One region of the Janthinobacterium sp. YR213 genome, then DNA from elsewhere that is predicted to be linked to it. Evidence: predicted binding sites of a transcription regulator. Region 1 holds the regulator's gene; the other holds the start of a gene.
The links. Region 1 encodes LexA, which represses DNA repair genes until DNA is damaged. Its sites were predicted from a motif close to ACTGTATNNNNATACAGT; they were not measured.
Positions count from the first base shown of each region.

Region 2: a site for LexA is predicted at 1,797-1,814, ahead of imuA (translesion DNA synthesis-associated protein ImuA). Genes of this name have one in related genera too.

Region 1 covers NZ_FNDA01000001.1:1,915,035-1,919,650, forward strand. The annotation lists gene BLT98_RS08410 (replicative DNA helicase) at 1-70, opposite strand, end outside; gene rplI (50S ribosomal protein L9) at 206-661, opposite strand; gene rpsR (30S ribosomal protein S18) at 689-979, opposite strand; gene priB (primosomal replication protein N) at 1,005-1,304, opposite strand; gene rpsF (30S ribosomal protein S6) at 1,325-1,714, opposite strand; gene lexA (transcriptional repressor LexA) at 1,990-2,625, shown strand; gene BLT98_RS08440 (cystathionine gamma-synthase family protein) at 2,693-3,934, opposite strand; gene purF (amidophosphoribosyltransferase) at 3,978-4,616, opposite strand, start outside.
Region 2 covers NZ_FNDA01000001.1:2,050,834-2,055,449, reverse strand. The annotation lists gene BLT98_RS09010 (GNAT family N-acetyltransferase) at 1-302, shown strand, start outside; gene BLT98_RS09005 (putative Na+/H+ antiporter) at 364-1,629, opposite strand; gene imuA (translesion DNA synthesis-associated protein ImuA) at 1,835-2,545, shown strand; gene BLT98_RS08995 (Y-family DNA polymerase) at 2,475-3,962, shown strand; gene BLT98_RS08990 (glutathione S-transferase N-terminal domain-containing protein) at 4,044-4,616, shown strand, end outside.

The DNA.
Region 1 (4,616 bases):
ATTGTTCTGCTTCGATCGAATGCGGCGGAATACGGAGGGAATCCAGTTGCGGATCAGAGGGGGCGTTCATGGCGCGAATTATACCCGCTTCGGCGTGCTGGCAAAAATAAAGGGCTGAAATTGAGCGAAAAAAAGGCCACAAAAAAGCCGGGCGAACCCGGCTTTTCATAGTGCGGCAGCGCTTGCGGGCCAGGCCCGCAGACGATTACGCGTTCGCGTCTGGTACGACAGCGATAACAACTTCCACGACCACGTCGGTGTGCAGAGCAACCGAAACGTTGTGCTCGCCAACGATCTTCAGCGGGCCGGTAGGCATGCGGATTTGTGCTTTTTCAACAGCAAAACCTTGCTTGGTCAGCGCTTCAGCGATGTCGAAGTTGGTGACGGAACCAAACAGACGGCCATCAACACCAGCTTTTTGAGCAACTTGAACGGTCAGGCCGCTCAGTTTTTCGCCCTGGGCTTGCGATGCGGCCAGTTTAGCGGCAGCAGCTTTTTCCAGTTCGGCGCGCTTGACTTCGAATTCAGCCACAGCGGTTGCCGTAGCACGACGTGCCAGGCGTTGCGGGATCAGGAAGTTACGTGCGTAACCGTCTTTGACTTTGACGACTTCGCCGAGGTTACCGACGTTAACAACTTTTTCTAACAGAATGATTTGCATAGTTCTTCTCCAGGAATATCTGACCGATTAAGCGTGGTGCAGATCGGTGTATGGCAGCAGCGCGAGGAAGCGAGCGCGCTTGATTGCGGTGTCAACTTGGCGCTGGTAGTGCGCTTTGGTACCGGTCAGGCGTGCTGGCATGATCTTGCCGTTTTCTTGGACGAAGTCTTTCAGCGTGTCGACGTCTTTGTAGTCGACTTGCTCAACGTGAGCTGCGGTGAAGCGGCAGAACTTCTTGCGTTTGAACAACGGGTTTTGCTGTTTGCGTTTTTCTTTAAGCTTGAGCTTATTTTTGTCGAACTTTTTACCGAATGCCATGTCAGGCTCCTGTATCTAAAATGCGCTAGTCAGAATTGACTGCACTAAAATCAATGATGTGAAACACCAAACTCTTGCTGTTGCGGCTCTTCCTGGCCAGGAAACCCGTGAACTGATACACCCCGCCCAAGCTTGCCTGACTGAACCTGCCTGAAATTTCGCCAGCGGCTAGCGCGGCAACATCAAACTCGGTCAAACGGGCAATCCCTGCTTCCATCTGCTGCGAACTGTGTTGCAATACTGCATTCACAATCGGCAGCCCTGCCGGGGTATAGCGCAATATTTCGCGCTCGGCAATGATGGCGGTTACTTGTAGCTGGTTCAGCGCACGATCCTGGTCAAGAATTAAGCTGCTGCTGCGGCTGGAGCGGCTGCTGGTGCTTCGGTGCGGTGGCTTTTGGCCGCGTCTTCGCGTTGTACCGATTTCATCATCGGCGAAGGAGCTGTTTCAGCTTTCTTCATTTTAACGGTCAGGTGACGCAACACGGCATCATTGAATTTGAATGCTGTTTCCAACTCGACCAGGGTCTCGTTGTCGCATTCGATGTTCAGGCAGATGTAGTGTGCTTTAGGCAGCTTTTGGATCGAGTAAGCCATTTGACGGCGGCCCCAATCTTCCACGCGGTGAACCGAACCGCCGCGGGTGGTTACGCTGGCTTTGTAGCGTTCGATCATCGCGGGCACTTGCTCGCTTTGGTCCGGATGGACGATAAAGACTATTTCATAATGACGCATGCAAACTCCTTCAGGTCGGATTGATAATCGCCCACCCCGGCGTCAAGACGGGTGTGGGAAGGTCAGCCGAAGATTATAACCGCCTTTTGCAAACGTTTCAATCATTCCTTCCACAAGCGCCCGAAAAGCCCGCGCGCCACCGTGCTTTCCGCCCCTGGACAAGTATTTCTTGCGAAATTCGCCTAAAACACGGAAATCCCCTTGCATAGTGGGCGATACTGTACAAAAATACAGACTGTTCATATAGACAGCATTTTAGTATGCACCCACCGCTCATGATCAAGCTGACAGCACGACAAGAACAAATCCTGAACCTGATCAAGGACGCGATTGAAAACACGGGCTTTCCTCCCACCCGTGCCGAAATCGCCAATGAACTGGGTTTCAAATCGGCCAACGCGGCCGAAGAGCATTTGCAGGCCCTGGCCCGCAAGGGCGCGATCGAGATTTCTCCCGGCACCTCGCGCGGCATCCGCCTGATCGGCGCGGCCGCCGAAGCCCTGCCATCGAAAGTGCCGGCAGCGCTGCTGATGTCGTTGCCCCTGATCGGCCGGGTGGCGGCAGGCTCGCCCATCCTGGCACAGGAAAACCTGGAAGCGAGCTACAACGTGGACCCCGCCCTGTTCTCAGCCAAGCCCGACTTCCTGCTGAAGGTGCGCGGCTGGTCCATGCGCGACGCAGGCATCATGGATGGCGATTTACTGGCCGTCAAGAAGGTCGATAGCGCCAAGAATGGCCAGATCGTCGTCGCCCGCATCGGCGACGAAGTCACCGTCAAGCGCTACAAGAAAACGGGTTCCGTCATCGAATTGCTGCCGGAAAACCCCGACTTCAAGGTCATCACCGTATCGCCGGAAGATGAATTCGCCCTGGAAGGTTTGGCGGTAGGCTTGATGCGCAGCTGGCATTGAACCACCGCATGTAAAAAGGGCCGCAACAGCATGACTGTTGCGGCCCTTTTTTTATTGCCCAGGCGTTTTATGCATCCAGGGCGCTACGGAAATCCTCGAGCAAGTCCGCCTCATCCTCGATACCGACGGACACGCGGATCAGGGATTCGGCGATGCCCATGCTGGCGCGGCGCTCGGCGCCCATCTCGTAAAAGATCGTGTGGGCGACGGGAATGACCAGGGTGCGGGTGTCGCCGAGATTGCTCGCTGGAATGGCAAGATTGAGACGATTGAGGAAATCGAAGCAATCGATGCCATCCTTCAGCTCAAAGCTGAACAGCGAGCCATAGCTGCGGAACAAATCCGTCGCCAGCGCGTGCTGCGGATGCGCGGCCAGGCCCGGGTAGTGCACGGCCGCTACCCGCGGGTCGGCGGCCAGCATGGTGGCCAGCGCCAGGGCGTTCGAGCAGGTGCGGTCCATGCGCAAGGCCATGGTTTCCGCGCCGACGGCGATATGGTGCGCCGCCTCCGGGCCCAGGGAGGCACCAAAATCGCGCAATGCCTTGGCGCGGATTTGCGCGATGCCCCACTGCGCCGGCGCCGCCTTCTTGTAATTGTCGAAAATGTTCGGATACTGCGTCCAGTCGAACACGCCCGTGTCCGTCAAGCTGCCGCCCAGGGCATTGCCGTGGCCGCCGATGGATTTTGTCAGCGCATTGACCACCAGGCCAGCGCCCACGGCTTTCGGGCGGAACAGGTAGGGCGTCGTCATGGTGTTGTCGACGATGTACAAAATGCCGCGTTCCTTGCACAACGCGCCGATCTTCGCCAGGTCGGCGATCTGCGTGCGCGGATTGGCGATGGTTTCGACAAACACGATGCGCGTTTGCGGCGTGATGGCGGCGGCCACATTGGCCACGTCCGTGGCGTCGACAAACGACACGCCGACGCCCTGCCCTGTCACCGTTTGCCACAGGCTGTTGGTGTTGCCAAACAAAAAGGCCGACGACACGACATGGTCGCCAGCGCGCAAGAGCGCCTGCACCACGGCGCCGATGGCGCCCATGCCGGTGGCGAAGCACAGCGTGGCGACGCCGTCTTCCATCTTGTTGACCTTGTCTTCCAGCGCGGAGACGGTCGGATTGCCCTGGCGGCCGTAGCGGAAGCCGGGCTCCTTGCCCTGGAATACGGAAGCGAGCTGGCGCGCATCGCCGTAGCCGAAGGCAACGGAAGTATGCACGGGCTTGTGCAGGGAACCGTGCTCGATGCCCTTGCGGCGGTCGTTATGCAGGATGGTGGTGGTAAAGCCGTAGTTTTTTTTATCGTTCATGATCGCGGAGCAAAAAAAGCCCGGCGCTAGCCGGGCAAGATAATTACGCTTCTGTTGTCGCCAGGTTCAGGTTCAGCTGGGAACGCGGCGTATCTTCGGGCGCTGCCGCCTTCGGATGGTGGCGCGCATATTCCAGGCGGTCCAGGTATTCCTGCGACACGTCGCCCGTCACGTACACACCATCGAAGCACGACGCTTCGAAGTTGGTCAGGGCCGGGTTGACGTCGGCGATGGCCTGCTTGAGCGCGCCGATATCCTGGTACACCAGGTAGTCGGCCGTGATTTCGCGGCACACTTCTTCCGTCGTGCGGCCATAGGCGATCAGTTCGTCGCGCGTCGGCATGTCGATGCCGTACACGTTCGGGTAGATCACCGGAGGCGCAGCCGAGGCGAAGATGACTTTCGTCGCGCCCGCTTCGCGCGCCATCTGCACGATTTCACGGCTAGTGGTGCCGCGCACGATGGAATCGTCGACCAGCAGCACGACCTTGTCCTTGAATTCGGACGGGATCGCGTTGAGCTTCTGGCGCACGGATTTCTTGCGCGCCGCCTGGCCCGGCATGATGAAGGTACGGCCGATATAGCGGTTCTTGATGAAACCTTCGCGGTACTCGATGTTCAGCGCCATGGCCAGCTGGATGGCGGCCGGACGCGAGGAATCGGGAATCGGCATGACCACGTC
Region 2 (4,616 bases), 140 kb from region 1:
AGGCGCTCGACGATGCGTATGACGCCTTCGTGCTCGCGCATGCGCGCGCCGACGACTGTTTCGTCAGCAGCCTGGCGATCGACGAGAAATACCGGGGGCAGGGCCTGTTCCGGCAGATGTTCCATGAAATCCGCGACCTGGCCAGCCGCAAGGACTGTGCGCGCATCACCCTGACGGTATGGGAAAAGAGCGAAGCGCTGCAAGTGTATCTGCACAAGGGTTTTCGCAGCGTGGGCACGTTCGACTATGCCTACAGCCTGTTCTATGACCGGCTGCATTTCCTCGTGTATGAGGGAAACTGAGGAAGGTAACTGGGAGGGATTGGGGAAGCGGGGGCGGCAAGCAGCCGCCCCGTGATGCAACTTACAGCGCCAGGAAGGCCAGGCCCGCCACGGCCGTCGGCAGCAGGGCGCCGGCCAGCAGGCCGATGGCGCCGATCGATTCATCCTTGAAGCCTCGGCGCAGCAGGGCCACGCCGGCCGGGTTCGGCGCATTGGCGATGACGGTCAGGCCGCCGCCGGCCACGGCGCCGGCCATCAGCATGTATTTCGCTTCGTCCGTCATGCCGACGATCAGCGAACCGAGGTAAGTGAGGGCCGCATTGTCGGTAATGGCCGTCAAGCCCAGGGCGCCGAAGAACAGGGCCAGCGGTTTCAGGCTGGAAACGATGGGCTGCAGCCACCATTGCTGCATGCCGCCCAGTACCACCAGGCCGCCGAGGAAGAAGCCGACCAATAAACCCTCTTTCAGGATCAGCGGGCTTTGATAGCGCTCATACGCCTGCACGAAGCCGAGGAAGAACAGGAACAGGCCGATGAACAGCACGGGATGGTGCGCCAGGGCGACGACGCCGGCCAGCACGATCATGTGCACCAGGCTGACGGCCAGCGGCACTTTTGGCGCTTCCACTTCACCGGCCTTCGGCTTGATGTCGGAGGTGTTGCTGTGCAGGTATTTGCGCAGCAAAATGCTCACGCCCGTCGCGTTGACGAGGACGGCGATGGCCGCCTTCCAGCCGAAGTGGGTGGCCATGTAGGCGCTATCCCAGTTCCACGTGGTGGCCACCATCAGCACGGGCGGCGCCGCGTACGAGGTGAGCGTGCCGCCGATGGAAACGTTGACGAACAGCACGCCCAGCGCGCCGTATTTCAGCCATTCAGGGATGCCCGGGCGGAAGATTTGCGGTGCCAGCATCAGCGCGGCCAGGGTCATGGCGGCCGGTTCCGTGATCAACGAACCCGTCAGGGGCACAAGCGCCAGGCCCAGCCAGACTAGGGCCAGTTCCGTGCGCAGCGGCATCACGCGCGCCACGCCTTTCAACAGGCGCTGCACGGCGTCGAGCACGGGGCGCGAGGCAGCCACGACCATGACGACAAAGACGAACAGCGGCTCCGTGTAATGGCGCGACTCGGCATACTCGATGGCAGCATCGCCGCCCGAGACAAAGGCCATGATGATGATCAAGATGAAGGCCCAGAAGCCGAACACGACTTCCACTTCGCCCAGCAAGTGCAGCAGGCCCGCATGGCGGGGGTGGCGCCGCGACAAGGTTTCAAACGACTTGGCGGCAAAGGTGTGGATGAGCGCAAGCCCGAAGACGATGGCGCTGATGATTTGGATGGTGGTCAAATGCGTTTCCTTTGGACGGAGGAAGCCGCCCGGTGCATTGCCGAGCGGTAAGGAGAGTGCTTATGGTACAGCAATCGATGTGAAAAACGGTGTTTTTCGGACGTGGCGGGACGTCCCCCGGGGAGCTGCGGCGCAGATAAGCCTTGCCAAAAGCGGGACTGGATAGTACTGTATATACATACAGTATTTATCTTCATATTCAATTATGCAACATTCCGAATTGATGGCCTCGCCGGAAGCCTTGCACCCGTCCCTGTGGCGCGCATCGCAGCTGGGGCAGGGCGCCACGCGCTGCCTGGATACGGGCTTTGCCGCCCTGTCCGCGCAGTTGCCCGGCGGCGGCTGGCCCAGCGGCAACCTCATCGATCTGCTGGTGCAGCAGCCGGGCAGCGGCGAATTGCGGCTGCTGGCGCCCGCGCTGGCGCAACTGCCGGGCTTGCCCATCGTGCTGCTGCAGCCGCCCCATCCGCCGCAGGCGCTTGCCTTGGCCGCGCAGGGGCTGGCGCCGTCGCAATTGCTGTGGTTAAAGAGCGCCAGCAGCAAGGATGCCTTGTGGGCGGCGGAAAATATCTTGCGCAGCGGTAGTTGCGGCGCCTTGCTGTTCTGGCAGCCGCATGTGCGCGCCGACAGCCTGCGCCGGCTGCACCTGGCCGCGCAGTCCGGCAACACCCTGTTTTGCATGCTGCGCCCGCTGCACGGCGCGCAGGATGCGTCGCCGGCGCCGCTGCGGCTGTCCGTGCGCCCGGCCGCCGGCGGCATCGAGATCGGCTTCATCAAGCGCCGGGGACCGCAGCGCGACGCGCCCCTGTTCCTGCCCCTGCAACCTCCTTCATTACTGCTACGCCATGCGACTCTGGATCGGCCTGTGCCTGCCCCGGCTCCCGCTCGAAGTGTTTTGCCCGCGCTGGTCGGTTGACAGCCTCGGCGTGGTGCTGGAACAGGAGCAAGTGATGGCCGTGTCGCCGCTGGCGCGGGCGGCCGGCATCCGGCCGGGCATGCGCCGCGCCGGTGCGCTGATGCTGGCGCCGCAGGCACGCCTGCACGAACGCTCTCCCGAACTGGAGGCGCAGGCCCTGCAAGCGGTGGCGCTGGCGCTGCTGCAATATTCGCCGCTGGTGGCGCAGGGCGAGGAAGCGACCCTGCTCGTCGATGCGGGCGCCAGCCTGCGCCTGTTCGGCGGCGTGCGCGCCCTGTGCCGGCAAATCGCGGCCAGCTTGCGCGCGCTGGGCTACACGGCCCAGCTGTCCTGCGCCCCCACGGCGCGCGGCGCCTGGCTGCTGGCGCGCGCCGGGACGCGCCGGGGCCGGACATTGAGCATGGCCAGCCTGGTACGCCGCCTCGACCGCCTGCCGTGCGCCTTGCTGCCGCCGGCGCGCCCCTACCTGGAATGGCTGGACGGCATCGGCTGCCGCACCCTGGGGCAGCTGCGCCACTTGCCCCGGCCCGGCTTGCAGCGCCGCTGCGGCGGGGCCTTGCTGGACATGCTCGACGATGCGCATGGCCACGGCACGGAACTGTACCTGTGGCTCGAAGCGCCACCCACGTTCCGCGCCAGCCTGGAATTGTTCGACCGCGTGGAGCACGCCGACGCGCTGCTGTTCGGCGCGCGCCGGCTGCTGCAGCAAATGACGGGCTGGCTGTGCGCGCGGCAATTTGCCGTCGAGCGCATTCAATTGTTGCTGGCGCACGAGCGGGGCCGGGTGGCGCGTGCGCCCACCGTCATCGACCTGGCGCTGGGCGAGGCCGTCTGGCGCGACGAGCACCTGGTGCGCCTGCTCAAGGAACGCCTGGCGCAGCTGGCGCTGGACGCACCCGTGATCGGCCTCACGCTGGAAGCGCTGCAGGTGCAGCCGATGGCGCCGCCCAGCGACACCCTGTTTCCCGAACCGGGCGGCACGCCGCAAGAGCGCCAGCGCTTGATGGAATTGCTGGTGGCGCGCCTGGGCACGGACAATGTCTTGCAGGCCGCGCCGCGCGCCGATTACCGTCCCGAGGCAGCCAATCAGTGGCTGCCGCTGCCTGCCAAGGCCGGCGGCAGAAACGCGGTGCCGGACTTGCCGCCCGGCTTGCCCGGCATGCCCCGTCCCGGCTGGCTGCTGGCCCAGCCCATCGCCCTCCTGATGCGCGAACACCGGCCATTCTATGGCTCGCCCCTGAAAATGGTGTCTGTCGCCGAGCGCATCGAAGCGGGCTGGTGGGGCCAGTCGCAGGCGCGCGATTACTTCATCGCCGAAGGCCTCGACCATGCGCACTACTGGGTCTATCGTGAACGCATCGCCGGCAGCGGAGAAGATGCCGCGCCGCGCTGGTTCTTGCATGGCTTGTTTGGCTGAATGCGCTGTCCTGCTGAAACTGCCATGCTTGGCTATACTGGCTTCCCGGCGCCGCATCTTTAATTGAAATGAAGGATATCCATGACACAGCTTTCCGACTTCCCCATCACCCAAAAATGGCCTGCCCGGCATCCCGAGCGCCTGCAACTGTACTCGCTGCCGACGCCGAACGGCATCAAGGTCTCGATCCTGCTGGAAGAGCTGGGCCTGGCGTACGAGCCGCACCTGGTCAGCTTCGAGCAGAATGACCAGCTGTCGCCCGCCTTCCTGTCCCTCAATCCGAACAACAAGATTCCCGCCATCCTCGACCCGGACGGTCCCGATGGCAAGCCGCTGGCCCTGTTCGAGTCGGGCGCCATCCTGCTGTACCTGGCCGAAAAGACGCGCAAGTTCATCCCCCAGGACGCAGGCCTGCGCTATGAAACGATACAGTGGCTGATGTTCCAGATGGGCGGCATCGGCCCCATGTTCGGCCAGGTGGGCTTCTTCCATAAATTCGCCGGCAAGGATTACGAGGACAAGCGGCCGCTGGAACGCTATATCGGCGAGGCCAAGCGCCTGCTGGGCGTGCTCGAGCAGCGCCTGCAGGGCCGCGACTGGATCATGGGTAGCCAGTACACGATTGCCGACATCGCCATCTTCCCGTGGGTGCGC